2 regions of the Pseudoalteromonas sp. J2K-J031 genome follow, and region 2 is predicted to be linked to the other one. Evidence: riboswitches for the same ligand, from Rfam matches in the RefSeq annotation. Region 2 holds a riboswitch; the other holds the start of a gene.
What was found. Region 2 has a riboswitch for cyclic di-GMP ahead of AC3KZC_RS18185 (hypothetical protein). Riboswitches for the same ligand answer to the same signal wherever they lie in the genome.
Positions count from the first base shown of each region.

Region 1: it holds a riboswitch for cyclic di-GMP, as region 2 does, so the genes downstream of both, AC3KZC_RS16835 (chitin-binding protein) here and AC3KZC_RS18185 (hypothetical protein) in region 2, are expected to answer to the same signal.

Region 1 is NZ_CM200279.1:3,686,738-3,703,308, forward strand. Features, by position in the region: gene AC3KZC_RS16820 (ABC1 kinase family protein) at 1-509, opposite strand, end outside; gene AC3KZC_RS16825 (M28 family metallopeptidase) at 605-2,038, opposite strand; gene AC3KZC_RS16830 (S9 family peptidase) at 2,406-4,472, opposite strand; gene AC3KZC_RS16835 (chitin-binding protein) at 4,632-5,225, opposite strand; cyclic di-GMP riboswitch class I at 5,363-5,450, opposite strand; gene ygjK (alpha-glucosidase) at 5,553-8,003, shown strand; gene AC3KZC_RS16845 (hypothetical protein) at 8,104-9,033, shown strand; gene AC3KZC_RS16850 (AraC family transcriptional regulator) at 9,065-9,943, opposite strand; gene exaC (acetaldehyde dehydrogenase ExaC) at 10,087-11,607, shown strand; gene AC3KZC_RS16860 (hypothetical protein) at 11,690-12,307, opposite strand; gene AC3KZC_RS16865 (efflux RND transporter permease subunit) at 12,522-15,665, opposite strand; gene AC3KZC_RS16870 (efflux RND transporter periplasmic adaptor subunit) at 15,677-16,571, opposite strand, start outside.
Region 2 is NZ_CM200280.1:202,857-219,427, forward strand. Features, by position in the region: gene udp (uridine phosphorylase) at 15-773, shown strand; gene AC3KZC_RS18175 (GGDEF domain-containing protein) at 979-1,824, shown strand; gene cdd (cytidine deaminase) at 1,842-2,744, opposite strand; gene AC3KZC_RS18185 (hypothetical protein) at 2,808-3,179, opposite strand; cyclic di-GMP riboswitch class I at 3,247-3,330, opposite strand; partial or broken gene AC3KZC_RS18190 (methionine-R-sulfoxide reductase) at 3,565-3,936, opposite strand; gene ppc (phosphoenolpyruvate carboxylase) at 4,007-6,628, opposite strand; gene AC3KZC_RS18200 (thiol-disulfide oxidoreductase DCC family protein) at 6,777-7,202, shown strand; gene AC3KZC_RS18205 (SDR family NAD(P)-dependent oxidoreductase) at 7,204-7,956, shown strand; gene AC3KZC_RS18210 (flavin reductase family protein) at 7,974-8,627, shown strand; gene ybaK (Cys-tRNA(Pro) deacylase) at 8,710-9,177, shown strand; gene AC3KZC_RS18220 (alpha/beta fold hydrolase) at 9,350-10,639, shown strand; gene AC3KZC_RS18225 (GFA family protein) at 10,660-11,061, opposite strand; gene AC3KZC_RS18230 (cytochrome b) at 11,201-11,749, opposite strand; gene AC3KZC_RS18235 (AraC family transcriptional regulator) at 11,863-12,861, opposite strand; gene AC3KZC_RS18240 (SRPBCC family protein) at 12,967-13,374, shown strand; gene AC3KZC_RS18245 (sterol desaturase family protein) at 13,364-14,176, shown strand; gene AC3KZC_RS18250 (methyltransferase family protein) at 14,214-14,672, opposite strand; gene AC3KZC_RS18255 (ABC transporter substrate-binding protein) at 14,753-15,598, shown strand; gene AC3KZC_RS18260 (tetratricopeptide repeat-containing sulfotransferase family protein) at 15,591-16,571, opposite strand, start outside.

The DNA of each region.
Region 1 (16,571 bases), on a different replicon from region 2:
ACGTTATCCACATCACTCACCACGCTTTTTGCAATACCGGGATACTGAATTTTAATGGCAAGTTTACTGCCCTGCTCTGTGAAGGCTTGGTGTACTTGACCAATTGACGCTGCAGCAAAAGGCTTTAAATCAATGTGAGATAGCGTATCGAGCCAGTTATCACCCCACTGGTCTTTGAGCACAGCAATTAATTGTTTATGTGGCATGGGATCAGCATCGGCGCGTAACATCGCCAGCAATTGGGCGAGTTCAGGGCTGAGTAAATCACCGGCATCCATCGAGAGCAATTGGCCAAGCTTCATAGCTGCACCACGAAGATGGGCTAACTGTTTAGCTAAATGATTCATATTTTTCGGTTGCAGTAATAGCGCTTTATTATCCCATTGTTGTCCATTTAGCGCCCCTTTTGCACCCGATACCAGCATGTTGCCTGCCACTTTGCCAGCCATTGAGCCAAGTTTAGCCAAACGCGCTAATCGTGAAGTGGGTATTGCACGCTCTTTAGACACCTAACAGTCCTGATAAATTACCTTTAAGTGTAAGAAATACGGTTCAATCGGTCATTACGATCGATTGAACCGCCTTTTACTGGTTCGTTGTAAAGTTAAGGATGTGGATATTCAAACGCGCCAACATCGCCAGGAAATACCACCGGTGATTCAAATCCGTCTTTACTCACTGCGGCCACACCAAAGGTGTAATTATCAATCACGATATTCTCAAGTGAAGCGGCGGTGACTTTGCCAACATCACGACTAAATTGCCATTGTGGCTCACTGGTGTAGCGCCAATAGATACGATAACCCGCGATGGTAGGGTCATCGGACGCCTGCCAAGTAAAACTCGTACTTGCACTCACTGCCCCACTAATTTTTACCGCTTGTGGCGGCGCAGGCGCCCATGCCATAGCGGCCATGCTCACCGCATTCAGCGCAGTGAGTTTGGCGGCATAATCAAAGTCAACACCATCAATAGTATCGCCGTACACCACACCCTTTTCGGTCCGTAAGTCTTGATGCTGACGATCATAATGCTCATTGGTTTCCATAATGCGAATAGCGGCAAAACCAGCATCGTTAAAAGGACGATGATGTCCGCCACGACCAAAACGATCGAGGCGATACACTAATAAAGTATCGAGATTAGGAATGTAACGATCAGCGATGGTATCGATATAACGGGCCAAATTACGACTGGCCGAATCCACTTCACCGCCAGTAAAACGCCGAACCCGAGCTTGCTCTGGCGTCTCAATCACTCGCGTGCCTTCAGAGAACAGCCGTGCGGTGGTATTGTCGGTCACACCATTAATGCCAGTCACATTGCCAATCATGTCGTTGTTTAATACCCCATGCACCCGCCAGCCTTGCTGCTTGGCATAATCGGCTAAAATTTTGCCACCAAACAAACCTTGCTCTTCGCCAGAAAGCGCGGCATACACAATCGAACCGCTAAATTTGTACTGCGACAACACTCGCGCAGCTTCTAACGTACCGGCGACGCCCGAGGCATTATCGTTGGCACCGGGCGCATCGCTGGTAAAATCCATCACATCGCTGACGCGTGAATCAATATCCCCAGACATCATCACCATCCGGTTTGGCTCCACCATGCCGCGCTGAATAGCAATGATATTGACCACTTCAGTGGCATTGGGAATGCGTTTTTCGCCCGATATGGTCTCTTTGACTTCAATCACCTCTAAACAGCCACCACATTGGGTTGAGATTTTTTCAAACTCAGCTTTAACCCACCGCCTTGCTGCGCCAATACCACGGGTATCCGACTTCGTTTCGGATAAGGTATGGCGAGTGCCAAAATTCACCAGCGCTTGAATGTCATGTTCAATGCGATCTGCAGACACCGCTTTGGCAATCTGGTGCAGCTTTACTTGATCTTGATAGCTAATAGGATTAGCCAGCGCGAAATGGCTAAAAAACAAACTCACTGCAGCTAAAGGTAAATAAGTCACGGCACTTTTTGACTGAGTAAATGTTGAAATTGGTATTGTTAAAATAGGCATTTTGGAAATAGACATCACTGTTGCGCTCTTTTTATTTTGTCTTTTGAGACTAACCTAAGGCGAACAAACAACAATCATTTTGAGATGAACAGAAAATAAACAGGGTTAAATTAAGTGAGCACACTCGCTTTGTTTTTAATAAGGTGACATCCGCACTCAAGACCATAAGCCCATCCTAAAAACCCAAGCTAAAAAGCCCTTTTAACCGGTTGCTTTCAAGATGCGTGGGTGTTGGCAGTGCACCTTCACCTCAATCACCTAGTTCATCTATGCTCATGAGGATTCAGCCATTGGCCACCTACTCGCACCTTGAAAACCATTGGGCACAACCCGGATTTATTGATTCAATGTGATGCACTCAAGGCGTCAATAATCTTTACCTTTAGTTGGTTTGTTCAAGCAACCCAATAAAAAAGGCGAGCTCTAGAGCTTCTTCTTTTAAACGATTAAATCGCCCTGATGCACCACCGTGGCCGGCGTCCATATCGGTTTTAAACAGCAATAAATTATTATCGGTTTTTAACTCACGCAATTTCGCCACCCACTTCATTGGCTCCCAATATTGCACTTGTGAATCATGAAATCCGGTGGTCACTAAAATATTGGGGTAGTTTTGAGCGCGAATATTATCGTACGGCGAATAGCCTAAAATCGTGTTATAGGCATCCAGTTCATTAGGGTTGCCCCACTCATCATACTCGTTGGTTGTCAGTGGAATGCTCTCATCGAGCATGGTGGTGAGTACATCTAAAAAAGGAACCTGACAGCAAATACCTCGATATAACTCGGGCGCCTGATTAACTACTGCGCCCATTAATAAGCCACCCGCACTCGCGCCGGAGGCAAATACTTTGTCAGCATGAGCATAACCTTGTTGCACTAACGACTGGGTGACATCCACAAAATCATTAAAGGTATTTTGTTTATGCGCCAATTTACCTTGCTCATACCAATCACGGCCTAACATTTCAGAACCACGAATATGGGCAATGGCATAGACAAAACCACGGTCGAGTAAACTTAGCGCATTGACCGAAAAGCTGGCGTCAAAGGTAATGCCATAAGCACCATAACCATTTAAGAGCATTGGGTTTTGACTATTTTTGGCAAACATATCTTTGCGATACACCAAAGATACCGGTACTTCAACCCCATCGCGCGCTTTTATAAAAATACGCTCAGCTTGATACAGTGCGCTATTAAAATCGCCCAATACTTTTTGTTGTTTTAGTACATGGCTTTGACCGGTGGCCAAATCAAATTCCAGTAACGAACCGGGTGTCGTTAAACTTGAATAATACAAGCGGGCTTTTTGGCTATTTGGCTCTGGGTTTTCACCCAAACCGGCATAATAACAAGCATCATTAAATTCCAGGGGATACTCGCGCCCGTCGGCACAATAAACCCGAAAATGGATCTGCCCTTTTTCACGTAATGTCACCACTTTGTATTGCTCAAATAGCTCAACACACTCCAGCATCACCTCATCGCGATGGGCAATCAACTCGACCCACTGCGCTTGCTGTTCAATCGTAGCAAGGGTTGCTGTCATTAAACGAAAATTCTTCGCCTGCCAATTGGTCACTATATAAAACGTATCGCCCAGTTTATCTGCATCATATTCATGCCCCTTCACACGAGGGCATAATTGCATAAACTCACCTTGTGCATTATTGGCATCTAAGATCCAAGTATCACTGGTATCGGTCGCTTCTAAGTCGAGCATAATTAAGCTTTCATCACGGCTTTTACCCAAGCCCATAAAAAAGCTGTCATCGTGCTCTTCAAACACTAAAACATCATCAGCTTGCGACGTGCCCAATACATGGCGATACACTTGTGAGCCAAGTAAAGTTTTTAAATCTTTTTTGACATAAAAAACGGTTTTATTATCGTTCGCCCACACCGCTTGGCCTTCGGTATTTTCAAGGACATCATCGAGTAAAGTGTTGGTGGTTAAGTCTTTAAATCGAATGGTATAAATCCGACGGCTGTCGGTATCTTCTGAATAAGAAAGTAGTCTATCGTTAGGGCTAATCGAAAACTCGCCCAAATCATAATATTCATGTTCTTGTGCGAGCGCATTGCTGTCGAGTAACAGTTGTTTATTCAAGCCATGACCGTCGTCTGCACGATAATAGCGGGCAAACTCTTCATCGCCACTAATTTCAGAGCTATACCAATAGGCACCATCTTTTACCGGCACTGTGCTGTCATCTTTAACTATTCGGCCTTTTAACTCTTCAAACAATGCTTGCTCAAGCGCCTGATGAGGCTGCATTTGCGCATCGCAATAGGCATTTTCAGCCTCTAAGTGGGCAATAATCTTAGGGTCTTCTCGAACATCGTCCCGCATCCAGTAATAATTATCACAGCGACTATGCTGGTGATGAGTCATAACATGAGGGTGTTTTACCGCAACAGGGGCACTAAAGGTCGATTTCGCCACTAACTTATTTCCAAAACAAGAATATTAAAGTGGCAGTATTTTACCCAATCTCATAAAAAAAGCCCGAGATAATCGACTGCGGGCTTGGGGGGATAATAACAATCGGCCTCTTACGAGAAAAATTGCCTATTACTCAAGGGAAAGTAATCTGTTAAAAACTTATTCATACAACACTTCTTGCACTAAATGCCATGCGAGTGTCCAATTTTTGCCAACACCGGGCTCATATTGCTCATCCATATGCGCACCTAAACGACAAAACTCAGTATAAGGCCAAGGTTTACAACTATAAATTTGGCCTGTTTTTGGGTGAAAAACCCGATCACCAGCGCGATAGTCACTGCGATATTGCCCAAACACATAATCATATTGTGCTGCTGTTTGCCCTGTAGATGCTTCACGCTGCTGTTTGATATAAAAACGAATTTGAGCATGTGCTATTCCGCTCGCTTCGAGGGCAAAAATATTGTTTTCGCCAAAACTTGGAACAATGCCGAGCAGAGGATAATGACGACCCGCTTGCAGCACTTTAAAATGCTTATTAATGTGCTCACATAACAACTTGGGCCAAATGTGTGCCTCGCCCTCATTGGCTTGTGTAATATCAAACGTAATCGACAGCTCAGGCAACTCACCTTTTACATCAAATAGCTCTAACTTAACCTTATCGCCTTTATGTAGTTGCTGATTATTTTCAATCGAATGGATCACCGACCAATCGCCTGGTAACAACCCAGCTAAAACCTTAACCATGAAAACTGCCCTCTTTGGCAAATAAGGTGAAAACACCATGCCATGCACCATTTAATATGTATAAAAATAAGAATTTGGCAGAAAAGCTAAAGGCGCGTTTGTAATAAAACGAGACACTCAGGCACAACTCAATAAGTTGCGGCAACCCCGCTATCATGATCATAAAATGATGGTAGACCGGAAGCTTTGCGTCCTAACCTTTCGATTAGTTTGCCAAATAGGGGCAAATGATAATCAAACCACCTTAAAAATCAAACAAAAACATGAGTTAAATATTAAAATTCAACCTTAATAACTAGTTTTTAATGATTGGCCTGCCAAACAAAATTGCATACAATAGACCAAAAACAAGCGATGTTGACCATGCCTTACTCTTTAGTATTATTATTCCTGATACCTTTTTTAGGCCACGCATGCCCAATTTTGGCAACCGCGAATGAAGCTATCAATCGCACTGGCTCTCCAAACGCAATGCAGCAGCTCGACCAGTATGGCAACCAGATCTTTAATCCTTTTTTTGATTTAGGCAGCTGGCATGGTTTTTTATTGCCAGAAAAGCCGAGTGATTTTGGTTCATTTACAGGCCCTATGATCATCACTGAAGAATACAGCCTGTTTTTGGCACAAAAATTAGACCAACTCTCGCTCACCAATAAGCATACCGGTACACAATATGATTTTGGCAAAGCTTGTCGTTCACAACAGCAAGTTGCAGGGCAATTAGTGCAAGTTTATCAGTGGCCAGATCTTACTCTAAATTTAACTTTACAGTTTGTTACCCACCGCACCGCGTTAGTGCATGCGACACTTCACAACCTTAGTAACCAACCACTGGCACTTAATTTAACTTGGCAAGGGGAGCTTTTAACTCAATGGCAACCCGATATCGCCATCAAAACACAATTCCCTACTTGGCAACCCAAACTAACCACACACTCAAATGCCATCAGGTTTTCATTTTCAAGCATTCGCTCACCGTGGCAGTTGATGCAAAGTGATGGCGCTTATTATGAAATTAATCGCTCATTGCCAAGCCACACATCACTCAATCAAGCACAGACAAGCTACCAAAGCCAAAGCGACATCACTCTCGCCCCTTTTCAAACTATCGATATTTATACCGAACACAGTTACTTTCATCACCCAAAAGAGCACATCTCATCTGCCAACACCCAACACGTTGCACAACAAATAGCGGCAACAAAACAACGCTGGCAGAGTTATTTAACCCAATTGGAGCACAACTCGCCTGTACCTTTGGCCATTCAACAAAAGGCGCTTGCCACTTTGCTTAGCAATTGGCGCAGCCCTGCTGGTGCTATTTCGTTTGATGTGATCACTCCATCAGTTACAGCACGCTGGTTTAACGGTGCATGGGCGTGGGATTCATGGAAGCATGCGTATGCAATGGCAAAATTTGACCCAGAACTTGCTAAAAATAACATTCGCGCGCTTTTCAACTATCAAATTCAGGCCGATGATAAAGTTCGCCCGCAAGATCACGGCATGGTGATTGACGCTATTTTTTATAACAAAGATCAACAACGCGGTGGCGATGGTGGCAATTGGAACGAACGAAACAGCAAACCACCGCTAGCAAGTTGGGCGGCGTGGCATATTTATCAGCAAGATGGCGACATGCAATTTTTAGCACAAATGTATCCAAAATTATTAGCTTATCATCAATGGTGGTATCGCAACCGCGACCATAACCACAATGGCTTAGTAGAATATGGTGCAACCTTGCACCCCGCACAAACCACACCGAACGGCGAATTATTGTTTACTGTTGAGTATGCTACCCCGCCCAAAGACCTCGATTTAACCACATGCCAATTAAATAACAATCACAGTCAATTGAGCTATCAATGCAGTAGCAATAACCTGTATACACAAGTGCTGCAACATGCTGATTATCAAGCTCTCGATATACCTGTACAACATGGCGCAGGTTGGGAATCCGGTATGGATAATGCCGCACGTTTTGGCTTTATTAACCCAGACCAACTCGCGCGTTACAGCGAAGCTTATTATCAGGGTAACCTTAAAAAGGCCCGCCAAGATTGGCAAGTGCAATTTTTACCAAACCAAGTAAAAGGGCAGTTGGTTGGCTATTCAATCAATCAAGAATCGGTTGAGCTCAATAGCTATTTAGTACAAGAAAAACAACTCTTAGCCAAAATGGCGACTCTATTAAACAACCCCCAGCAAGCCACCCAACTTAATAGTGCTGCCAAACAATTAACACAGCTGATTAATCGCTGCTTTTTTGATGAGCAAAGCGGTTTTTATTACGACCGACAAATTAGCGACAGCCAAAACAATGAAATCTGCACAGGAAAGCTCCTCACCCAAAGAGGCAAAGGCCCTGAAGGTTGGGCACCTTTATTTAGCAATATCGCCAACATTGAACAAGCACAAAAAGTTGCAAATAGCATGCTTAACCCGTTGGAATTTAATAGTAAAATACCACTACCGACAGCTGCGCTCAACAACCCAGCTTACGACCCTGATATTTATTGGCGTGGCCGAGTGTGGCTCGACCAAGTGTATTTTGGCTTAATTGGTTTGCAAAACTATGGTTATCACAACGAGGCCAAGCAGCTATTAACGCAACTTATCTCTCACGCCGAAGGCTTAAAAGGCAACCAACCTATTCGCGAAAATTACCATCCAACAACAGGAAACATGCAAGGAGCGACTAATTTCAGCTGGAGTGCCGCCCATCTTTTAATGTTGGCTGATGAAATAACCACCACTGGCCCTAATAGCAAATAGCAAACGCAAATTAATTACAATTGCTCACAATATTTACACTAACAACACGCGTATAATTGAGCCGTTTTGGGTTAAAAATTATTAATTAGAGAACTTTGAAATGAATATTAAGTTTGTAACTGGGTTAGTAAGTGGCTTCATTCTGGGTTTTTGTTTAAATCACTATCTGATCACAAACTCTGATAAACAGCCCTTAAAAAACACTCGCCAAACGTTAACAGCGACAGCTAACCTTTCGCAGCAAGACGCAAAAATGCGAGCATTGTCTGAAAGTTTATTTATTGCTAACAACGATGCACCAAACCAACCGCTCAATCCCGCTGAAACGAGCGACGCAGCCCCAGAAACTCCTGATAACGACGCCGCTACAAATCAACCTCTACAAGAAAAATATGCCGCCATGGATGCACACTTTCAGAGCATTGAATTTACCAAGGCTGCATCTGAACTTGATTTAAATAACGCATTGCCTGAACTTACCCTTGCGCTCGGTTTGTCGGACGAACAAGCACAGGTACTGACACAACTATTGCACGATAAAAACAATGCTGAAATTGAATTACTCACCCCTTATTACCAAAGCAAAATGCCCGACATGGATACCAATCCATTTATTGACCCTCAAAATGAACAAGCCGAGCTTGATAATTTGAATTTAGAACGTGACGCCATTAACCAGCATTTCACTTCAAAACTCAGCGAGTATTTAAATGAACAACAAATCAGCCGTTATCAGCAATTTGAACAACAAAAACTAGCCCAACAAGTTAAATTTACTCAGTTTTTTAGTAGCCAAAGTTATTTTGCAATGATCCCTTCACTTGATGCCAGCCAAAAACAAGTGATTTTAGATTTACATCAACATGCTTATGACGAGCAAATGAAAAACCTTGAGGTAAGAATTGGGTCTTTTGGCACAGCCAACCCACAACAGAATGAACTTGATTTCTTTCAAGATATTGATATGCAAATTAGTCAGGTATTAACCGCTGAACAACTGGCGTTAAAAAAGACATTCCAACACCCCTAATTGCGTTCAAATACTTTTTTACAGCACAAAATTAAGCGTGAGCTTGTTGAAACTGTTTTGGACTCATACCAAACATGCCTTTAAACCGACGGCTAAAATGGCTTGGGTCGACAAAACCGCAGTCATAGCAAGCACGAGTAATGCTGCACCCTTGCTTAATTTTATCAGCAGCAAAACTTAGCCGCTGCTCCAACAAAAATGCCTGCGGCGTACTATTTAAATGCTTTTTAAATAAGCCATATAATCGACTGCGACCCACACAGGCAACCTTACACACGGCTTCAATTTCTATCGGTTGATGTAAATTACGCTGAATATAAGCCAAAGCGGCATGCAATGGCGTCAGTTCTGGGTCGCGCTGCACATGTTGTAAAAACATAGCCCGGGCTTTAACCCGAAACAGCCGCACAATTAGCTCGCTGATCCCCAAATCAAGCAGCAACCCCCTATCATCGGGTTCTTCATAACACACTTGTGTTAAGCGCTGGTATAAAGCCTGAGTAGCCATGGAGTTATCAAGCTGCAACGTGGCCTGCGCAGATAAACTAGCTGGTTGCTCTAACGCCAAGCGCTCAACCACCTGCTGGATTTTTTTACTATCTATTTCAATGGTTAAACATGAGGTGGGGGCTTGCCATGTAGCCGCAGGAAAGTCGATTGCGACCTGCTCGCCCGCCGCTATCATAAAGCTTTGACCGGGTAAAAAACGCTGTCCTTGCTCAAATGACGTATGGTGCATCACCTTTTCACCTAAGGACATCGCACACAGCATCAACTGCTCTGTTTTAAAAGGCACGTTATAAGCAGTCTGATAGGTGTCATACAAACAAATTTGCACATCATCACCGTTAAAAACAGTGCGATTATCAATCAATGTTTGAATGTTTTTACTGCGGATCAACTGCGCCATGCCCCTGTCCTTATGCTCAAAAATGAACAGCCAGCATGGACGAAAAATGGACAGCCAGTCAAGTTTTTTGCACCGAGCGACAAGTAGACCTTAGTCCAAAGCGCTAGGCTAAGGTCGGAACTCTCACAATTGGAAACCTAACAATGATCTATAAAAATCCAGGCCAACCCGGTTCACTCGTTTCATTTAAATCGCATTACGGTAATTTTATTGGCGGGCAGTGGGTTGAGCCCGTTGATGGTCAATATTTTGAAAATACCAGCCCTGTGACTGGCGAAGTCATTTGTAATATTCCGCGCTCAAACGCAAAAGATATCAATTTGGCGCTCGATGCCGCTCATGCAGCAAAAGATGCGTGGGGTAAAACCTCAGTGACAGAGCGCAGCAATTTACTGCTAAAAATAGCCGACAGAATTGAACAAAACCTCGAAATGCTCGCGGTAGCTGAAACATGGGATAACGGTAAAGCAGTGCGTGAAACCTTAGCGGCCGACTTACCATTATGTGTTGATCACTTTCGTTATTACGCTGGCTGTATTCGAGCACAAGAAGGATCTATCGGCCAAATTGATGACCAAACTGTTGCCTATCATTTTCATGAGCCGCTTGGTGTAGTTGGCCAAATCATTCCGTGGAACTTTCCATTACTCATGGCAGCATGGAAATTAGCACCCGCACTGGTGGCAGGTAACTGCGTGGTACTCAAGCCAGCAGAACAAACCCCAGTATCTATTTTAAAGCTAATTGAGGTCATTGCAGACTTATTACCAGCAGGCATTTTAAATGTGGTGAATGGATTTGGTAAAGAAGCCGGTGAAGCATTGGCAACCAGCAAACGCATTGCCAAAATTGCGTTTACGGGCTCAACCCCTGTAGGTGCGCATATTTTAAAATGCGCTGCCGAAAACATCATTCCTTCGACGGTTGAGCTTGGTGGTAAATCACCCAATATTTATTTTAACGATGTAATGAGCCAAAGCGAAGAATACATCAGTAAATGCGTTGAAGGGGCTGTCTTGGCCTTTTTCAATCAGGGTGAAGTCTGTACCTGCCCATCACGCTTGTTAGTACAAGAAGATATCTACGAGGCATTCATTGCCAAAGTCATTGAGCGCACACAACAAATTAAGCGTGGAAACCCGCTAGATACCGACACCATGGTTGGTGCACAAGCCTCGCGGCAACAGTTTGATAAAATTTTAAGCTACCTTGAAATTGGCAAACAAGAAGGTGCACAAGTGCTTATTGGCGGCGGCATTGAGGCCATCAGTGATGACTTAGCACAAGGTTACTATGTGCAGCCCACCTTATTCAAAGGCAACAATTCAATGCGGGTTTTCCGTGAAGAAATTTTTGGCCCAGTGGTCAGTGTTACCACCTTTAAAGATGAAGCCGAAGCGATTGCTATTGCCAATGATACCGAGTTTGGGTTAGGCGCAGGCCTTTGGACTAAAGATATGAACCTTGCCTATCGCATGGGGCGCGCCATTGAAGCAGGCCGCGTGTGGACCAATTGCTACCATCATTACCCAGCGCATGCTGCTTTTGGTGGTTACAAAAAATCAGGGGTTGGCCGCGAAACTCACAAAATGATGCTCGACCATTATCAAAATACTAAGAATCTGTTAGTGAGCTATACCGACAGCCCGCTAGGATTTTTCTAATCGAGTAATGCAATACCTAAGCATACTCAATTAACGTCAAAGCCATGCATTGCATGGCTTTTTCATTACTTTTACCCGCGTCTTAAACCGCAAGGGCTGGGCGGCTGCGATAATAGCTAATGCAGATAATTTGCGCGGCATTGGTTAGCAAAATCATCACAAACGTTAAAATATGCGACACGCTTGGCGCAGCCATCGACAACTCAGCAAGTAACCCACTCGCCCCTGCAATAAACTGCAAACTAAAGTAGCGGCTAGATTGATTGGCCACATCGCCACTTTTAATTGTTTTAAATGTTTGTGGAATGACTCGTAACGAGCTCATGACCAGCCCCACATAAGTTAATCCAATCAGCAACTGCGCAGTACTAACCCCATCAATTAACAACAAGCTAAAGGGCAACAACGCAAAAATCTGCATCATAACTAGCTGCTTACGCTGCAACACACTGGCGTTGTAACGCATAAAATAATACAAAATAACACTACTTAATAAGCCTGTAACACAAAATGGCAGTAGCATATAAAAACGCTCAAAAAACACATTGTAAGCAATAAAATAACTACTTTGCGCCACACCAAAGCTCATCATCAACAAAGACAATCCCGATACGCTGCGGTTTTTACGAATTTTACTTACTAGGGGCAAAAAGCTTAGCGCCAAGATTAAAGATGACAAAATAGGGAGATATTGGCTCATAGGGGGTGCCTTACGTAATTTAAATGTTAACAATAAAAACAATGCGTTACGACTTGTATGCACAAGTGTAAACCAATGAATTTTATATAAAATTTAATAAGGCGCGCATTGTATAGATCCTCATCTCAATTGCAAGTCGTCGATAAAATAAACAAAAAAAGCCCGCACATTACTGTGCAGGCTTCTTATTAAACTAAAAACTTATAGCGAACGATTAGGCTTTATTTTCTTGATGATGCGGTGCTTTATTTCGCGATAACTTAGTTTTAACCCAGCTAAAAGGCTTGCGTAAATCATACAAAATTAAGTACAAGCACGGCACTAATACCAAGGTAACAATAGTGGCAAACAATACTGCAAAACCCAGCGCAACCGCCATCGGAATAACAAACTTAGCTTGTAAGCTGGTTTCAAACATTATTGGCAATACGCCTACAAAGGTCGTAATCGAGGTTAATGTAATCGCCCTAAAGCGAGCGCAACCCGCTTCAATAACTGCTTTTTTAATGTCATACCCTTCTTCACGTTTTTGGTTAACGTAATCGGTCATCACCAAGCTGTCATTAATCACGACACCTGCCGCCGCAATTAAACCAAAGGTCGACATCATGCTGATATCTAAGCCAAAGAAGAAATGCCCCCAAATTGCGCCCGTTAAACCAAACGGTATCACCGACATAATAATCAGCGGCTGAGAGTAACTTTTAAGAGGCACAGCCAGCAAAATATAAACGATGATCATCCCCGCCAAGAAAAACAGCATTTGCTCGTTAGCTTGAGCTTGTTGCTCTTCAATAGCGCCGCCAAGTTCACTTTTCACCGACGGAAACTCAGTTGCAAGCTGCGGTAATAAATCATCTTTTACTTTTTTAACCACTTCGTTCGGCTCAATCACCTCTTCGTCAATCGCACCAAACACATACACAGTGCGATAACCTTCTTCACGACGAATATAACTAATGCCCGGTTTTTCATCTAAAGCAACCACATCACCTAGCATGACTTCTTGGCCTTTTGGTGTGGTAATTACGGTGTATTTCAAAGATGAAAACGCTTCACGAGTGAGTTTAGGGTAACGCACCATCACCCGCACTTCTTCACCATCACGCAGAACTCGCTGCGCTTCACCACCATAAAAGCTCGACCCAACCTGATTGGCTATCGATGACAATGTCAGCCCTAAATCATACGCAACAGGCAACAAGGTCATTTGCACTTCTTTACTGGCAGGGTCAATGGTTGAACTCACATCATACAAACCTTCTTGCTGTTGCAGCATGTCGATTAAACGACGGCCTGCAGCATTCAAGGTATCGATATCTGAGCCGTATAATAAATAACCAAACTCACCGTCACCCCCGCTGCCATTCACATCATCTTGAATAGTAAACGACTTCATACCAGGAATTTCAGGCAGCGCTTCACGCCAGCGACGCGACAACTCAAAGGTATTAAAAGGTCGCAAGTCTTCTTCAACTAACGGCACAACAATCCGTGCCTCGGTGCGGTCTTGGTTAAACGCTAAAATATCGCGGATCATCCCTTGGCCATGTTCAGACTTCGTTTGCTCATCTATTTTAAGAATGACTGCTTCAATTGTTTTTAAAGCCGCAATCGTTTGTTGGTCAGAGACATTTTCATTCATCTCAATGGCAATACTTGGAAAATCATGCGGCACTTTTGGTGTAGGTACTGTGCGAACATAATTTGCCGTAATAAGTGAAATGCTGATTAAAAAGAAACCAACAAAACTACTTAGCACTAACCAGCGCCACTGGGTGCATTTTTCAACAAAGCGCTTATAAGGGCCGTTTACAAAACCAAAAAAGCCACGGTTAAAGCGCGCGCGCCAGCTTGTTTCAGGGATTGGGTCAAAACGGCTATGCGCTAAATGCGCAGGCAAAATGAGTTTTGATTCAATTAAACTAAATACCAAACACAACATTACCACCACTGCAATACCGTAAAAAAAGGCACTTTCTGGGCCGCTCGATAAAGTGAATGGCGCAAATACTGCAATCGTCGTTAACACACCAAAGGTTGCTGGGGTCGCCACGCGCTTTGTACCACGTACCACGTTTTCAACTCCACCACCATTTTTTTCAATCTCGGTATACGCGCTTTCGCCAATAACAATGGCGTCGTCAACCACTATCCCAAGCACCATAATGAAGGCAAACAAAGAGACTATATTAATCGTGACACCAAACAAAGGCATCATCATCATTGCCCCTAAAAAACAGACCGGTAAACCAACCATTACCCAAAGTGCCAGTTTAAAACGTAAAAAGAGGCTCAGCATCAGCATCACCAAAATCGCCCCTTGAAATAGATTTTTTAGCATCATATCGAGGCGTGCATTGAGGTAATACGTCATATCAACCAAGGTTTTAAGCTCAAGCCCCGGCGGCAACGTTTTATTGCGCTCTACGATGTAATCTTTCACTGATTGTGCGACCGGAATCATATTTTGGTCTTTAGTGGCTTTAACCGCTAGATTAATGGCATTTTGGCCGCTGTACTTAAAGTAACGCTCACCTTCAACAAACTGATCTTTAATAATCGCAATATCTTGCAGCAATACCTTGGCGCCATTGGCACCTATTTTGATTGGGATCTGGCGAAACTCTTCACCACTATAAAACTGATTTTCAACTCGCACTGAAATAACACCCGCATCGGTACGCAGCTGTCCGGCAGAAAAGTTGGCCGAATAGCGACGAATAGCCGCCGATACGTCATTAAGGGTAAGGTTATATTTACGTAACGTTGCGGGTTGAATCTCAATCGCTATTTCATCAAGTGGTACTTTTAAATCCACTAAAGACACATTGCTGAGCTGCAATAACTCATCTTCAATATTTTTTGCGATGGGCTTGAGGTCTGTTAATTCCCAATCTCCAACCAAGGCCATTTCAATTACATCTTGACGAAACTCGGCCTGATAAATCGTAATGGGTTCCATATCAGCAGGAAACGTCGCAATGCCATCGACACGCAGCTTTATTTTATCAAGCACTTCGGGTAAATCTTCATCGGGCTGAATCTCTAACGAAATACGGCCCGAGTTACGAAACGCCCGCGAAACACCTTTTTTGACCTCAGTAATATCTTTAATCGACTCTTCGATTTTAATTAAGATACTTTCTTCAATTTCTTGTGGCGAAGCGCCAGGATACGAGGCATTGATATTGATATAGTTTATTTCAACATTCGGAAACATTTGTCGCTGAATGGTAAAGTAACTCACAATACCCATCACAATAATAAAAAACATCATGAGGTTTGCCGCAACCGAGTTGTTGGCAAAATAAGCGATAATACCGGTTTGTTTTTCAGGAGTCGGTTGAGTGGTCACAGTCGCATCCCTTACAATTTATCTGATGAAGGCACAACCGCCCCATCAGCATTCGCGATTTTCACTTCCATACCTTTTTGTGGGTACTCAGGCAGCGTTAAAACCAACCTATCTTGACTTTGCAGCCCTGCATTAATTAGGAAATACTCACCTTCTTCACGCAGCACTTGTACTTGTTTTGGCTCAAGCTTTTGCTCATCGTTCACTATCCACACCGTGCTGTTATTCACTAGCTCTTGAGGTAAACGGTAAATTTGATTGAGCGTCTGGCCGGCAAAATTAACTTCAACATAACTACCAAACTTAAGCGGCGGTAAGTTATTGCTCAAACCATACGGATCATCAATCCGCACCACTAAATTACTCATCCGTGTCGCGCTATCAATGACCCCTAAATCACGGGCGATATAAGCTTCACGAGTTAAATTGGCGATGCCTTTTTGAGTGACTGTCGCTATAACCCCTTTTATTTGACGGGGTAAAAACGCACTATCAAAACCAGCGATTGGAATTAACACCTCTGCTTTTTCAATATTATTAAGTACAGCAACTTGCGCACCTGTGTTCACAAATTGGCCTAAACCAAGTTCACGGCTAATCACCAAGGCATCAAATGGCGCACGCACTTGGCAATTGTCTAAGTCACGTTCCGCTCGTTTTAAGTTTGCCTCTGCTGATTTTACCGCAGCTTGTGCACTTAAAATTTGAGGTTTACGTAGGTATAAGTCGCTGTGGGTTAAATTCGGCGACAACTTAGCTTCTTTACGTGCAACTTCTCCAGCCGCTTGCGCTTCAATTAACGCCGCCTGTGCACGCGCCAATTCTGCTTGTGCCGAATACACTTGTGCTTGGTAGTTATCAGGCTCGATACTGAATAATATTTCACCGCGCTTTACCAAACCACCC
Region 2 (16,571 bases):
ATTAAGGGCTCAGTATGAAAACGGTTTTTCACCTAGGTTTAACCCCAGATGCTATTGAAGGCGCAACCCTTGCGATTATTCCTGGGTGCCCAGATCGCGCCGGACGCATAGCAGCACAACTTGAGAATTCACGCTGCTTAGTAAAAACACGCGAGTTTCATGCCTACATTGGTTTATTATCATCAACCCCAGTTGTTATTTGCTCTACTGGGATTGGCGGACCATCAACATCTATTGCTGTTGAAGAACTGGCCCAACTTGGGATCCGTACTTTTTTACGTATTGGTACAACTGGTGCCATTCAACCTCATATCAATGAAGGTGACATATTAATTAGCCAAGCATCAGTCAGGCTTGATGGTGCTAGCCAACATTTTGCTCCTTTAGCCTACCCTGCTGTGTCAGACTTTTTTGCAACTCAAGCAATGGTTAAAGCCTGTGACACACTCAGTATCCCATATCATATTGGGATCACCGCATCATCCGATACCTTTTACCCAGGGCAAGAGCGATACGATACTTTTTCGGGTTATGTACCCAAGGCGTTTCAAGGTAGCTGCGAAGAGTGGCAAAAATTAGGCGTCATGAATTATGAGATGGAGTCAGCAACCTTGTTTACCATGTGCGCAGCTTTAGGCTTACAAGCAGCGTGTGTTGCGGGGGTATTAGTTAATCGTACTCGTCAAGAAATACCCAATGTTGACCACCATAGTATTGAGAAAAAAAGTGTTAGAGTCGTACTTGAAGCTGCCAAAATACTTTTAGCTAAATAACCTCAGCTCTGAATAAGAGGTTTTTAAGATTAACAACGGGGCTTGGCGCGTCAATAATGGGCATACTGCAGGTTAATCCTGCACTGTGAGCGTTGAAAATAGCAGCCTAAGAGTGATTTTTATCTAGTATTGAGGTTAATAAATCATTAACCTCAATTTTTGTCACTATACTCTTTATTAGTGTGTAGCATTATAAGTAGAGTGAATGAATAAGTGGCATTTACATAGCTTAGTTTGGTTAAGCTTATTAATCGCATTGTTAGCTGCGATGCAAATGCAAGCGAGTTGGGCTGATTATGAAGAGATGCTTTGGTTTGCTATTTATCTCTCATTTTTTGTCGAAATTTGTACTTGCGTTAAAAAACCCCTCTTTCTATTTTCATTTTCTGTCTTTAGCGTCGGTTTAATACTCGATATAGCTGACACGTTTTTTTCTGATGTAAGCCCAATATTTAATCAGCTCGACACCCCCATAAAACATGTGGGTTTAATCATGTTGTTTTATTGCCTCCTCAACATTGCCAAAAGTCGGTCGGGTAAAATTCAGCAGCTACACACTGAAATAGACCAACGTATTAAACTTGAAAAAGAACTGCGATTTTTAGCTTATCATGATGAATTAACAGGTTTATTTAATCGCAGAGCCTTTTTTGAGCACTATGAACAAAAACAATTTAAACATTCTTATTTATATTACTTTGACCTGAACAACTTTAAGAATGCCAATGACAAGTATGGTCATAATATTGGCGATGAATTATTGATTTCATTCGCCAACTCACTTAATACCTTGCACCCAAATGACGCAGCCTATCGGCTTGGCGGCGATGAGTTTGTGTTAATCGCAAAGAAAGAGATTGAAGATATCAATGCCTTTAAGACATTGGTTGATAGACCTTTAGTGAAATATTTGGTGTCTATCAGTGTCGGGTGTCATCACATTCAAGAAGATGACGATCCCGACCATGCATTACACCTAGCAGATCAAAAAATGTATTTAGATAAAGAAGAAAATAGAAATTCGTTTATCGTTAAGCGATTTGATGTTTAATATTTAAATACCAAGCATTAGACAGCTTCTAACCCAACAAGATACAAAGGCACATGAAATTGATAGCTATCAAGTACGGCTTTTGCGACCCCAGTTTGGTTTTCAAACCCTTTGATTTGCGCAAGGTAAACGGCTTTTATTGTTTCAGCGTTAAAAGAGCGACCTGATAAAATCAGCTGACTAATTGCACTTTGTACCGGTGATAAACTTGGGCTGTACGCTGCGTTTTCTGCGTAACGACCGTAAAACTTCTGACCATCGTGACACACAAGCATACAACTTGCGTAATTATGGGTGTAAGGCACATAACTTTGTTCTGCATGCATCACTAATTGCGATACTTTAAAATCTGGGTCAGCTACTTTTAAACTCGCCACTTGGCTATTTAAAAAATATTCGCTGTTGCCTAAGTCGGTCGGACCAAATGAACGAGGTAAAAATTCATTAAATGCAATCAATTCACCACCTAATAAAATGGTGATATTACTCGATTGATGTAGCTCATTGATAAACTGGCGACAGTAGCCACAAGGAGCATCGGTTATGGCTAGAATGCTGATTAATTTTTCACCATTAAGCCATGCGGTATTGAGAGCAGCTTGCTCAGCGTGCACCACCAAACTGAGTGCTTGATGGCTAAACTCTAAATTTGCACCAAAATACAGCGGCGCTACTCCATTATCTTGCTCACCGACTGCAATTGCGCCGACATAAAATTCAGATATAGGAGGTTTAGCAAAACTTGCCGCTATGGGCAGTAACGCTTCAAGTAACTGTAAAAAGGTACAGTGATGCTGCTGTATTAAATATTCGACATTAAACTTGGGTAAAACACCACAGTGTTGCTTAATGATTGAGATGATTTCATCTTGTTGTTCAAGTATTGCCACCGTCAAAGACTGTGAATTGAGTTGGCTCATAAGTTGTTGTCATTTTTTTTATGGCCGCACAGTGTATGTAATTTTTTGACGAAGTTAAACCTCTTATGCTGCTTTTTCTAACCAAATTTTTGCTTGTTTAAAACATTCAAAATTTTCAGCGTCTAGCGCAAACCGTTTGGCATTTTGAATTAACAAATCGTGTAAATAACCATCAAATCCGACAACTCGTGCGAGTTTAAACCCCTTAAGATCTTTTTTAATTGCCAGCATGACATCAATCACTTCAACAGCGGCATAGCGGTGGCGTAATTCGGTAACATCTACAAGCAACTTTCGACTATTTCGCTCGTTAGCAAAATTAATGATGGTGTGGTAGTTGTTGATCACATCGGTTGATGAAGCGCTACCGGTCAATTTAACTAACACTAAATTAAGGGAGGAATCATAACTCATGCTGGTAATAATATCGGACATCTTTGTTCACCTTTTCACTGCTTAATCTGGACATTGGCAAATACAAAGAAATTTCATACTACGATGCTTTGGTAGCTCAGCCATCTTAGGTTTCCCGTTAGACCTGAAGCTTTGCGTGACTACCTTTTCAAGTAGCTTGCCTTTGACTTGCGCGGCTATGATACCTACAAAAGAATTAGAGTCAACACTCTAAGCCATAAAAAGGAATGAGTTAATAAACCCATAACAATCTCATCATTTAATCATTACAGTCGTGTTACATATTATAAATTTAAGTGGTGGATTGAGTATTAAAAAGATGGCAGAAACACGTTTAACACCCTAAATTGTGGGCTTTAAACGTGTCTTGGATAAAGATTAAAACCAGTCATTGAAAGGGTTATTCTGTTGTAGCCTCAGCGCTGACAAAAGTCATCGACACTGAATTGACACAATGGCGGATATTTTTTTCGGTAAGAAACTCACCTTCAAAAACATGCCCTAAATGACCTTGGCAACACGCGCATACAATTTCAACTCTACGGCCATCCGCATCTGGTACTCGCGCGACAGCGCCTTCAATTTCATCATCAAAACTTGGCCAACCACAATGAGATGAAAATTTATGCTCTGAACGATAAAGCGGTGCATTGCATCGCTTGCAGCAGTAATGCCCCGCTGCAAAAAAATCATTATACTGTCCAGTAAAAGGACGCTCAGTGCCTTTATCTTCAATTACATAACGCTCAAACTCATCGAGTGAATTAAATGAACTCATGTTAACTCCACACATTTAAGAGTAACAAACACAACCCCATGTTTATTACTCATTTAAACTAACTATTCAATTAGCCAGTATTGCGCATACCTGCAGCAATACCAGCCATCGTGATCATTAATGCTTGATTGACCTCGCACCCTTCAGGTAACGAGCCAAGCCTTGCGCGGCGAAGTAACTCGACTTGCAACACATTCAACGGATCTGTATACGGGTTTCGTAGCTCAATAGATTGCTGCACCCAAGGTTGAGCAGCTAATAACACACCATTTTGACAATAACCTTTAACGATTTCTACCGCAGACGTTAATTCTGTACGCAGTGTTTCACCCAAAGATTGTAACTCCTTAGGTACTAAGTGCTGGTCATAATGCTCACTTAACCAAGTATCGGCTTTGCAAAAAACCATTTCAAGCATTTCAATACGTGTGCGAAAAAACGGCCATTTTCTGTTCATTTGCTCTAAGACATCACGTCCAAATTGTTTTTCGGCGGCCTGCAATCCGGCCGCTGCGCCTAACCAAGCGGGTAACATTAAACGATTTTGACTCCATGCAAAAATCCATGGGATAGCGCGTAAACTTTCAACTCCCCCATTGGCTTTGCGTTTGGCGGGACGAGAGCCAAGTGGTAGTTGCGCAAGCTCTTGCTCTGGTGTTGCCGCCCTAAAATAAGGCACAAAATCGGTATGCTCTCGCACAATGCCACGATAATGTTCGCACGATACGGCGCTTATCACTGCCATTACTTCTTGCCACTTTGCTTGAGGCTCTGGCGGTGGTAATAAATTATTTTCAAGCACCGCACCGGCGTATAAACTTAAACTTTGTAACGCCACTTGCGGCAAACCAAATTTAAAGCGGATCATTTCCCCTTGCTCAGTCACCCGCAAACCAGACTTTAATGAACCTGGCGGCTGAGAACGAAGCGCTTGGGCTGCTGGTGCACCACCACGACCTACAGTGCCACCACGGCCATGAAATAAAATAAGTTCAATATCTTGTTGCTCACTAAACCGAACCAGTTTATCCATCGCTTCATATTGCGCCCAACCTGCGGCCATCATACCGGCATCTTTTGCAGAGTCTGAATAACCAATCATGACATACTGTTGATTGTTAACATGGTTTTTATACCACTTATCAGCAAATAACGTTTCAATTACGCCAGGCCCTGCGTTTAAGTCATCTAAGGTTTCAAATAAGGGCGCAACAGGCAGCATGTAATTACAACCCGCTTCTTTTAATAATAAGTGCACAGCCAGTACATCAGAGGCCTTGCGTGCCATTGAAATAATGTAAATACCGAACCGTTCGCGAGAGGTTTCGGCAATCACCTTGCACGTATCAAGCACTTCTTGTACGTCGCTACTTGGCCGCCAGTGACGTGGAATAAGCGGTCGCTTAGATTGTAATTCGGATAATAAGAAGGTTTGTTTTTGTTGCTCGGTCCAGGTGTTGTAATCACCAAGCGCTAAATATTCTGTCAGTTCATTAAACACTTGGCTATGTCTATCTGAATCTTGACGAATATCAAGCTTTGTTAGATACAAACCAAAACAGTGAACTCGACGCAACACATCAAGCAATAAACCATCAGCAATCACACCCATTTTTGAATTATGTAACGAGCGATAACATGCCTCAAGAGGGTTTTTTAATTGGTCAATACTGGTAATAATATCTTTAGCATCACTACTATGGCCTTTAATTTTTGCAGTTAAGTGATGTTCGGTTTCTCTTAATTGATCGCGTAATTGACTAATCACATAGCGATAAGGTTCATGGGCATGGCCTGTCAATTCACTCAGCTCACTATCGCACTGATTCATTGAAAGCTCGGCACTGAGTTTATCAATGTCACGCAAATACAAGTTTATTGCCATCCAACGGCCTAAATCGAGTACTTCTTTGGTCACTTTAGCGGTTACAAAAGGATTGCCATCACGATCACCGCCCATCCAAGATGTAAAAACAACGGGGCTATAATCTAACGGTAACGAAAATTTAAATTTGTGATCAACTAAGTCGGTAAATTCGCGTAAAAAATCAGGCACGGCTTGCCACAAACTGTTTTCAATCACAGCAAAGCCCCATTTAGCCTCATCAACTGGGGTTGGTCTTTGTTGGCGAATTTCATTGGTATGCCATGCTTGGCAAATGAGTTGCTCTATGCGATTTAGTAAAAGAGCTTGCTCAGCAGGTAATAAGCTATCTAATTCTAATGCAACTAAACAGTCATTTAACTCGCGGTGCTTATTGACTAACGTACGGCGTGTTATTTCAGTTGGGTGTGCAGTTAACACTAAATCTACTTTTAAATTTACAATGGCTTTTTGTACTGCATCGGCGCTTACATCACTGTTAGCTATAGTATTGAGTGAATCGAGTAGCGGATGATTGTTAGCTTCGTTTTGACGAGAAATGGTATGAAATTGTTCAGCAACATTAGCAAGATTTAAAAACTGGTTAAACGCACGTGCCACAGGCAGTAATTCAGCATCAGTAAGCTGGTGTAATAATTCAATTAAATCATGACGACTTTCGCCATCACCACTACGAGATGCTTTAGATAACGCCCTAATTTGCTCAACTTTAGCTAAAATAGCTTCGCCTTGAGCCGCCTTGATTGTTTGCCCTAATAATTGTCCTAACAGATTTACATTTGATTTTAACGCACTGTAATTACTCATGGAAATTCCCAAACTGGCTAAAGATAACTGCAACCAAACTACCTAGCTCAAGGCATTTGTACAAGGGGGATGAAAAAATATCACGTTAAAGTGAATTAAATAGCCCCAGCTTTCGTATACTCAAGCAAAGTGACTTTATTGATGAATTATGACGCAACTAACTGTATTTTATGATGGGACTTGTCCACTTTGCGTGGCTGAAATGGATCGCCTTAAAGCGCTTAATCTGCACAAAAAATTAGCCTTTGCAGATATCTATATGCCCGACTTTGCAACGCAGTACCCACTCATTGATGTCTCTGCTGCTAACTTAATTTTACATGGCCAGTGGCAAGACGGGTCAATGATTTACGGTTTAGATGTGACCGTTGCCGCATGGCAGCAAGTAGGCAAGCATCAGTGGCTTAAAGTATTACGCTTTCCAATCATTAAGCCGATTGCCGATTGGGCTTATTTATTTTTTGCTAAAAATCGTTATTCAATATCAAAAGTGATCCTTGGGCAATCTCGCTGCAACTCAACACGTTGTGATATCCGTTCACAGACAATATCATCGAACGACAAGAGGCCATAACATGACGCACTTTAATGAGCAAAATCAAGTTGCTATGGTTATTGGTGCAAGCAGCGCCATTGGCCAAGCAATGATTGAAAAGTACCTATCCGATGAAACAATAAGTGACATTATTTGCATTAGCCGCAGCGCAATTAACGATAAAACAAACGATAAAACCAGTGATAAAATACGTGTTATCACAACCGATTATTCAGAAGCATCCATCACGGAGATCGTTGCTAATTTAAGTGCTCTACAAGGAAAAATCGCTCACGTCATCATTTGTAATGGTCAGCTGCATAGCGCTCACATTCAACCCGAAAAAAAATTAGAAGATATTGACTTTGATGCAATGGCGGCCGTGTTTGAAGTAAATACCTTAATCCCGCTGCGCTGGATTAAGCATTTATTGCCACTTTGCCAAGGTAAACTACCTTGTAAAATTGTTTGCTTAAGTGCCAGAGTTGGTAGCATCAGTGATAATCAACTCGGGGGTTGGTATAGCTACAGGACATCAAAAGCGGCCCTTAACATGGCATTAAAAACCGCTGCGATTGAATATCAGCGACGTGCAAAAAACATAAAATTAATTGCGTTTCATCCCGGTACAACCGATACCCCATTATCAAAACCGTTTCAAAAAAACGTCAAGCCAGCACAATTATTTACTCCAAGCCAAGTTGCCGATTACCTTTGTGTTGTATTACAAAACAGCGCACCTGATGGCCAGTTGAGTTACCTCGATTGGTCAGGAAAACACATTGCTTGGTAACCTATTAGAGAAACACTATGGAATTTTCATTACACGATTTACAACAACTCGATAAATCTTTTCGCGCTCAACTGGTCAATAGCTTATCAGGCTACAAAAGTGCCAATTTGCTTGGAAGCCAAAGTAAAGACGGTAAGACTAATTTAGCGATTATTAGTTCTGTTTTTCATCTTGGCGCAGACCCAGCTTTAGTCGGCTTTATTATGCGCCCTCACTCAGTGCCCCGACATAGCCTTGAAAACATACTTAAAACCGGCTGTTATACGCTAAACCAAGTAAACAATGCGATATGGCAAGCAGCGCATCAAACATCTGCTCGTTATGAAAGTGATGAATCAGAATTTGATATGGTTGGGTTAACGCCACACTACCTAAATGGTTTTGAAGCCCCTTTTGTCGCACAAAGTCACATTAAATATGCTGTGAAACTGCAAAGTACTCAAACCTTAGTGAATCAAACAGAACTCGTAATTGGTGAAATTAAGCATATTTATCTGCCACAAAAGGTCTTAATGCCAGATGGGTTTATTGACTTGGCTACTGCCGATACTGTTGCGGTATCTGGGCTAGATTGTTATTCAACGGCGAATCCTTTGGGTCGATTAAGCTACGCAAAGCCTCATCAAGAGGTAAAAAAACTAACCCGCTCAGGTGAAGTCATCCAAAACTAAAACTTACCTCTTCGATTTGACCTTGACCATACGATGTAAAATGCGTTATTTATCTTACATCTTGCTTTTAAGGTCTTATCTTGTGACGCCAGCGGTCGTATTTGCTAAAAAACACAATTTGCGCTTCTCGTTACATCAGTACGAGCATGATGCAGAACACCCTTCATTTGGCCTTGAAGCCGCTGAAAAGTTAAATCTGCCACCAAGCCAAGTATTTAAGACCTTAGTTGTTGAGCTCGACAACCATCAATTGGCTGTCGCAGTTTTACCCGTAACGCACCAACTAAATTTAAAATTAGCCGCAAAAGCACTGGGGATGAAAAAAGCGCAGATGGCCGAACCACAAAAAGTTGAACGAACAACGGGTTATGTACTGGGTGGAGTCAGCCCTTTAGGGCAAAAAAAGCGCCTGCCCACAGTGATAGATATCTCAGCGCAACAACTTGAAAGCCTCTATATCAGTGGGGGTCGTCGAGGGTTAGAAATCCAACTGCCACCAGATGAACTACTACGCGCATTAAATGCAAAGTTTGTTTCATTGTGTCAATAAGGCCACTTTTAATCCGAATCCGATTTCCTAATCAATGTTGTTCGACGAGTTTTTGCTAACATGTCGCCCATTGTATAAAATAATTTTGCATACAATTTGGAGTGACTCCCTTAAAATGACCGCAAAATCTCGGCTCTTAAACTAGCAATTTTAACCATCCCGTAGGTACGATATGACACAGCACTATTCACTAGCTGGTATTGATGTGATTAAACATCATTTTTCTCTTCCTCTGAATTACCAAAAACCTAAAGGCGAGCAAATCACCGTGTTTGCTCGCGAATTAGTTGCCAAAGAACACAAAAATGCAGATTTACCTTTTCTAGTTTATTTTCAAGGCGGCCCCGGATTTGCAGCGCAACGTCCAATTGACAATAGTGGCTGGATTAAACGTGCGTTAAAACAATTTAGGGTGTTATTACTCGACCAACGTGGCACCGGACTTTCAACCCCGGTTAATTATTTGAGTTTGGCGCATTTTACCCCTCGAGAACAAGCTGATTATTTAAGTCATTTTCGCGCCGACAACATCATCAATGACGCAATAGCGATTAAAAAAAAGTTAAGCCCTGTGCAACCTTGGAGCATATTAGGCCAATCTTTTGGCGGGTTTTGTGTTTTTCATTATTTGTGTCGAGCCCCAGAAGACTTAGCACAAGCTTTTATCACTGGCGGGATCCCTCCAATCACATCGAGCCCTTTAGAAGTGTATCAACATACTTTTGAGCGGGTTAAAGCCAAAAATGAGGCTTTTTTTAAACGCTTTGCTGATGCGCAGCTGTTAGTGCAAGAATTAGCAGAGCACATTAACAAGCATTCAGTGATCCTTGCCAGTGGCGAGCAGCTTTCGGTAAAAATGCTACAAAGTCTTGGGATCCATCTTGGCATGGAAAATGGGCCTGAAGAAGTGTACTACATGCTTGAGCAGGCTTTAATTAACACCCCATTAGGGAAGCAAATAAACCCTTTATTTTTAACTCAATTTAGTTACATGCTCGATTACAATACCAATCCGTTATTTGCAATTTTGCATGAAGCTATTTATTGCCAAGAGCTTTCTTCAAATTGGGCAGCAGAACAAATTAGAAGCAATTTAGACGAATTTCAATACCAGCCAAATAAGCCTTTTTTATTTACAGGTGAAATGATTTTCCCTTGGTTTTTTGAGCAATTTAATAATTTAATGCCCCTTAAAGACTGTGCCGGTTTATTAGCAACTAAAACCGACTGGCCAATGTTGTATGATATTACGGCACTCAATAACAATACTGTACCCGTTGCTGCCGCGATTTACAGCGAAGACATGTATGTCGATATGAATTTAAGTTTAAACACTGCAAAACAAGTGGCAAATTTACAATATTGGTTGACATCACAATACGAGCATAATGGCATTAGAGTTGACGGCGAAGTAATTTTAGACAAACTCATTGCGCTTAATAATGGCGTGTGTTTGCGTTAAAAATAACAATCAAAAAAGCCTTATCGTGAAGGCTTTTTTGATTTGTGCGACAAGGTATGCGCGTTTAGCTCCCAATTTTGCCCATCAAAAGGAACGACTTGCATCGTGCTAACTGGATATTCATCTAAACAACGCACATTCACATCAATCCCGTCAGGATTAGAGCGGGGAATATAAAACGGTTTGATACCACATGTTTTACAAAAATAATGTTGGGCAACGCCAGTATTAAAGGTGTAAGTATTTAGCTGCTCTTTATCTGTTTGCAGTTCAAACTGTGCGTTGGGCACAATTAAATGTAAAAAACCACTTTTAGTACAAATGGAACAATTACATTCTTCAATTTGCGCATCTAAAGCCGCAAGCACTACAAACCGAACGGCACCGCAGTGGCACCCACCTTTAAACTGATTTAATAACATGCACTTATCTCTAAAAATTTGCGCTTAACTCTAAATAAAGCGCCGTGAATTACCATTAAATGAAATTGATATACCAAGGCGTAATGTAGCTATTAAGTATTACGCCAGCTGCAGCCAGCTTCAATAACACAACAAGCGATTAGTCATGCTTAGGTAACATGCGAGCTAAGGTGTTGTCTTTAAAAAAGTAATGGTGTGCGAGTGCTGCAAATGCATGTAACGCAATTAAGGCGTAACCAATTTTACCAACCGTTTCATGGATTTCTTCAATATCATGTGCAAGTGCTTTATCAGGCGCTATTAACGCTGGTAATTCCAAACCAAAAAATGGAATAGTTTTTCCTTCACCACTTAAAATCAGCCAGCCACCAATAGGCATGATAATCATTAATACCAGCAATAAACCATGCACGGCCTTACTTAATAGAATTTGATATCGAGGTAGTTCAGGCACGATTGCCGGTGTAGGTTGCATCACTTTTAATGCGATACGTAGCCACATTAAAAAGAAAACCGATAATCCAAGCATAAAGTGCCAATGTTTAAATGCATTACGCATGTCGGTACCTCGCTCAAATAGCTCCCGCAATTCAATAGAAGCATAAACTGCAATCATCAGCAGTGCCATGATCCAATGCAAGCTTATTGTTAAAGCACCATAACGTGTTGAATTATTTTTATACTGCATATCGAACCTTAAATTATCGAGTTAATATTTTATCTTTACTCAGCTTAGCGCGTTAAATCAACGCGCTGCTAGCGCCAAATCAAAGAGATCGTATTTAATCATCAGTATCTGACTTATGATTGCACTTGTTGCCGCTTTTTATAAGTTGACGGTTTACAGCTATACCATCTTACAAAAGCACGGTTAAATGAACTTTGCTCATTAAACCCAAGCTGTTCCGCAACAGCCCCTAATTTATATTTATGAAGTAAAAGAGCACACCGTCGTTTGCGTTCTTGATCGAGTAATTGTGCATAGCTAGTTCCTTCTTGGTGTAAACGTCTTTGTAACGTTCGGCACGACACCGTTAAAGCCGCTGCAATGCGATCTTGGTTTAAACCAATCAGATTGGTTTTACTCATTAAAATACTTTGCAGCCTTTGTTCAAATGTCTGTTTACTTTGCAGCTGATTTAATTGCTCTTGTGATAACTGTCTGAGCACCTGATGCATCGTAGGATTATCGCTAGCAAAATGTAAACTCAGATACTCTAATGGAAAATCGATTTGATTAAATTCACAATTTATTTTAACTGGACAGCCAAACCACTGTGCAAGTTCATGGCAATCGGCATCATCTAATTGGTGTACAAGTTGCAGTTGAATTGGCGTCAATGAAGGATTTATGAGTTTTCGAACCACGGCAACCCAAGCAGTCATATTTCGCAGTACCGTTTGCTTGCACATAGGGTTATAAGGCATCCAACGAATGCTGGCTTTCTTGCGATCCTGTAAATATTGCGCTTTACCAATATCAGCAACCAAACTGTCGTATTGTAATAATGCTGTGATTGCATTATGTAATGTATCACTCGATTCAACCAGATAGCCGAGCACACCGTAATCGGCGGTGCGTATTTCTTGCCCTAAATAAAAGCCAAACAAGTTTTGTTTTGTGAGTGTCTCGCCTAAATTCAGTAATGCTTGATAATGCTCAACAGCAATACGACTTCCCCTTGAGTAAGTTTCAAACTCACTAAAGTGAATTGCTGCTAAGCATTTCTTTTTCTCAAATTGATGATCTACTAAGTAACTAAGTACACTTGTGAAGTAAAGATCGGATGTCGTCGTCATAAATTGTCGCCTAAAGACAAAAAAATGTCGTTTTCTCGCAAGTCTGACAGTTATTAATCCGTTATGCTAGTGAATAATGTAAACAAAGTAAGCCGCCACCGCCAAATGATTAACATTTATATCACAAAGGAATTTAATTGTTCAGCCGAGCACGTGATCAGTGTGTTATCCGATCATGCCCAACTAGGTCGATTTTTTAAGGCACAATTTAGATGTATCAAAGATGATGCCGGCGGACTTAGCCGAGAAGTTACTTTAAGGGGCCATTGTTTTGTCGAGAAAATTGATTCATGCAGCCCTCTTTCCATTGATTACCATATCGAAGGACAAGCACCGGTTCAACAACACCTTGCGCGAATTTGGGCGATACCAACGCAACTTGGCTGCCAGCTACATTATTCAATCACATGTCAGGCTAAAAAATGGCAACCAACTTGGCTAGTTAAACTGATTATTCAGCATGATATCGTTCAGGCACTTAACAAATTAAGGCGTTTTTGTGATGGCTGTTGAACTCATTTTACTGGCGCTAAGCCCTGTTTTCTTTCTCTTTATTGCAGTTGAGTATAGCCGTTTTAAACAGCATTATGATCTCAAAGATTCGGCGGCTAATCTTGTATTGGCGCTGATGCATCAAGCAAGCGATGCACTTGCACTGCTGTTATTAATGCCGTTATTTTATTGGTTACATCAATTTGCTTGGCTTGATATCTCTCTAAGCGCAACAACTTTATTGGCTGCATTCATTCTACAAGATTTTTTGTATTACTGGTTTCACCGCGCTTCGCATCATATTCAATGGTTTTGGGCTGCACATATTGTTCATCACAGTTCAAAAAAAATGAATTTTACGACCGCATTTAGACAAAGTTTGTTTTATCCATTAGTCGGAATGTGGCTGTTTTGGCTACCAATGATCTTAATCGGTTATGACCCTAAATTAGTCTTTGCAGTGGTTGCGATTAATCTTGCGTTTCAGTTTTTTGTGCATACTCAAGCTGTGCATCAATTAGGTTGGCTTGAATACCTATTTAATACTCCTTCTCATCACCGTGTTCATCATGCGATTAATAAGCAATACATTGATAAAAACTTTGCTGGTGTCTTGATCATTTGGGACAAACTTTTTGGCACCTATGCCAAAGAAGAGCCCACAATTGCGATCCGCTACGGCATCATAGGACCATGTGAAAGTACTCATCCTTGGACAATTTCTCTGCAGCACTGGCGAAGCATCAAACAACAACTTCATCAAGCAAAAGGCATAAGACAAAAATTCAGTGTGTTAATTTGCTACCCAAAACATTTTGTTTAACCAGTTATGCAAAGGTAAGACTAAGGCGCTTAAAAACTCAAATCCAAGGCCGAACACGTTGCATATAATCTATATATTCTTTGCCAAAATGTGCCAATAACATGCGCTGCTCAGGCATAATTTGTAAACGATGAATATAAACGACAAAAATTAACGTGCCCAAAGAAGTATAAAGATTGGTTAGATAACAGCTCTGCGCCAACAAAATAAGTGCAAAACCGAGGTACATTGGGTTACGCGTAAAGCGGTAAATGCCACCTGTCACTAGTATTGATGTTTTTGTCGGATCATCGGGCCGCATTGTCGTTTGGGCTTGTTTGAACTGCCAAGCACCAACAAAGGGTAATGCGAGACCGCACAATAACAAGCCCGGCCACATAAAATAAAGCACCGTCGAAAAATGAACCGCAGGAAAAAAATAATTAACAATACAATTGATCACAGCGCAACAAACTAATACGAGCAGCGGGTATATTTTTAATTCTAGTATTGCCATTTTTATTCCATAATTTTAAGCAGAGCTTATCTATTGCAACTACACTTAAAGAGATTTTGACGTTAAGGTGAACACACTTTATGTATTATAATCTTTTGTTATGTCTATTTTTTATCATAGGGACATATGCCAACGCAACTGAAACACAGAGCGCGTTAGAGCCAATTGAGATAAAAATTGTTTCAGATGTTATTCGTATCGATCCGTCTATAAAACCAGAAATGAATTTTTCAAATTTACAATTTTTAAATGCACAATTATATAATCAGTACACTTTCAGTTTTATTCCTGCTAGCCGTTTGCGAGAATGGCGTGAACTCGAAACGCAACAAAATGTATGTTTATACAATAAAGTAAAAACTCCCGAGCGTGAAAAATACGCCTACTTTAGCCGTTTACCCATGACCGCATTCCCACCGCACCGCTTAGTAACTCACCCTTCATATAACTTGCCTATGTTACTGACCTTAGAGCAAGCCATAAATGATTACGGCTTACTGATAGGAGTAATCGAAGGGCGTTCCTATGGCAAACAAATTGATGCATTCTTAATAACCCATAAAAAGCAATTGATCTGGTTTTCAGGTAAAGATTCGTCGATGCGATTACGTGATATGTTACGCAAACGCAAAATAGATGCCGTCATCGAATATACGGCAACGTTTATTGATGAAAATACAAAAGATGAAAATAATTTTTCTTTTCATCACCTACATGAAGCGCAAGAGAGTGTACTTGGTTTTATTGCATGTGCTAAGTCGCCGATAGGTCAAAACGCCATCGAGGCTTATAACCACTTACTTTCACAACCCCAAAATCAACAACATATTATTGATGAGCATAACAATGCGTCTTTTGGTCATGAAGCACAATTTATTGCTTCTGAACTGGCAGGGCTTTATCAATTAAAAACAACGATTAAATGAGTGAAGCATCATTAAAAAAAGCTTCAATTTCATCGGTATAAGGTTTAAATTTTTTCCACCTTCCAATCGATTTATCATTAATAGGTTCGCGCACTTGCATTTTACTTGCAGTAGAAACAGGCGCTTGATTTAAATGAAAATTTAAACAGGACTCCTGCCAAGGTAAATGACAATAAGCCAGTAACTCCCGCGTTATTTTTTCAGGCTCAGCCACCAGCGATTCATAACGAACTATGTTAATCGCATCACCATGCAACTTTTGCCAATGGCAAATAAGCTGATGAAATTGCTTGTAAAACCGAGCCGTCGTCATTAAATCAAGAGAATAGGCATAATATGGGTTATTAATGGTAAACAATTGTCGAAAATTACCAATACAGGTATCAAGTGGGTTACGTAATAAACAAATAATTTTAGCGTTTGGTAGTGCTTTACGAATTAAATCAACGTAATAGAAGTTAAACGGAAGTTTATCAATAAAATGGGCGCTATCGCCTGTTACCACACGTGTTGCAGCTAAATACCCTTCTCCAATTTTCTTAAAATCAGTTAAATAAGCCTGACTCATTGTCTCGCAATCAAGTACCGAGTTACTTTGCGTCTTAGCTAGTTGTTTCACAACCAAACCAAAATCTTGGCGCTCTCCCGCTGAAATAACATCGCTATGGCTCGATAAAATGCGCTCAACTAACGTGGTGCCTGAGCGTGGCATACCTAAAATGAAAATCGGCTCGTTACTCTCACAGCCTTCGGCTCTTTGTTGCAGGTTCAATGCACTCTGTTGTTTAATATGCGAAAACAATGTATCAGCACTTTTTTCATCAAAAGGTTGTTGTTGCCATTTTGCTTTTTTCGCGTCACACAAGGCGGTAAAAGCTGCATGATAATTGCCGATATCTTGCTGTTCTTTTGCAAGCGCATGACCTAAATGTAATTGTGCGTCCGGATGCGTAGCCTGATTAAAAGCGGCTGT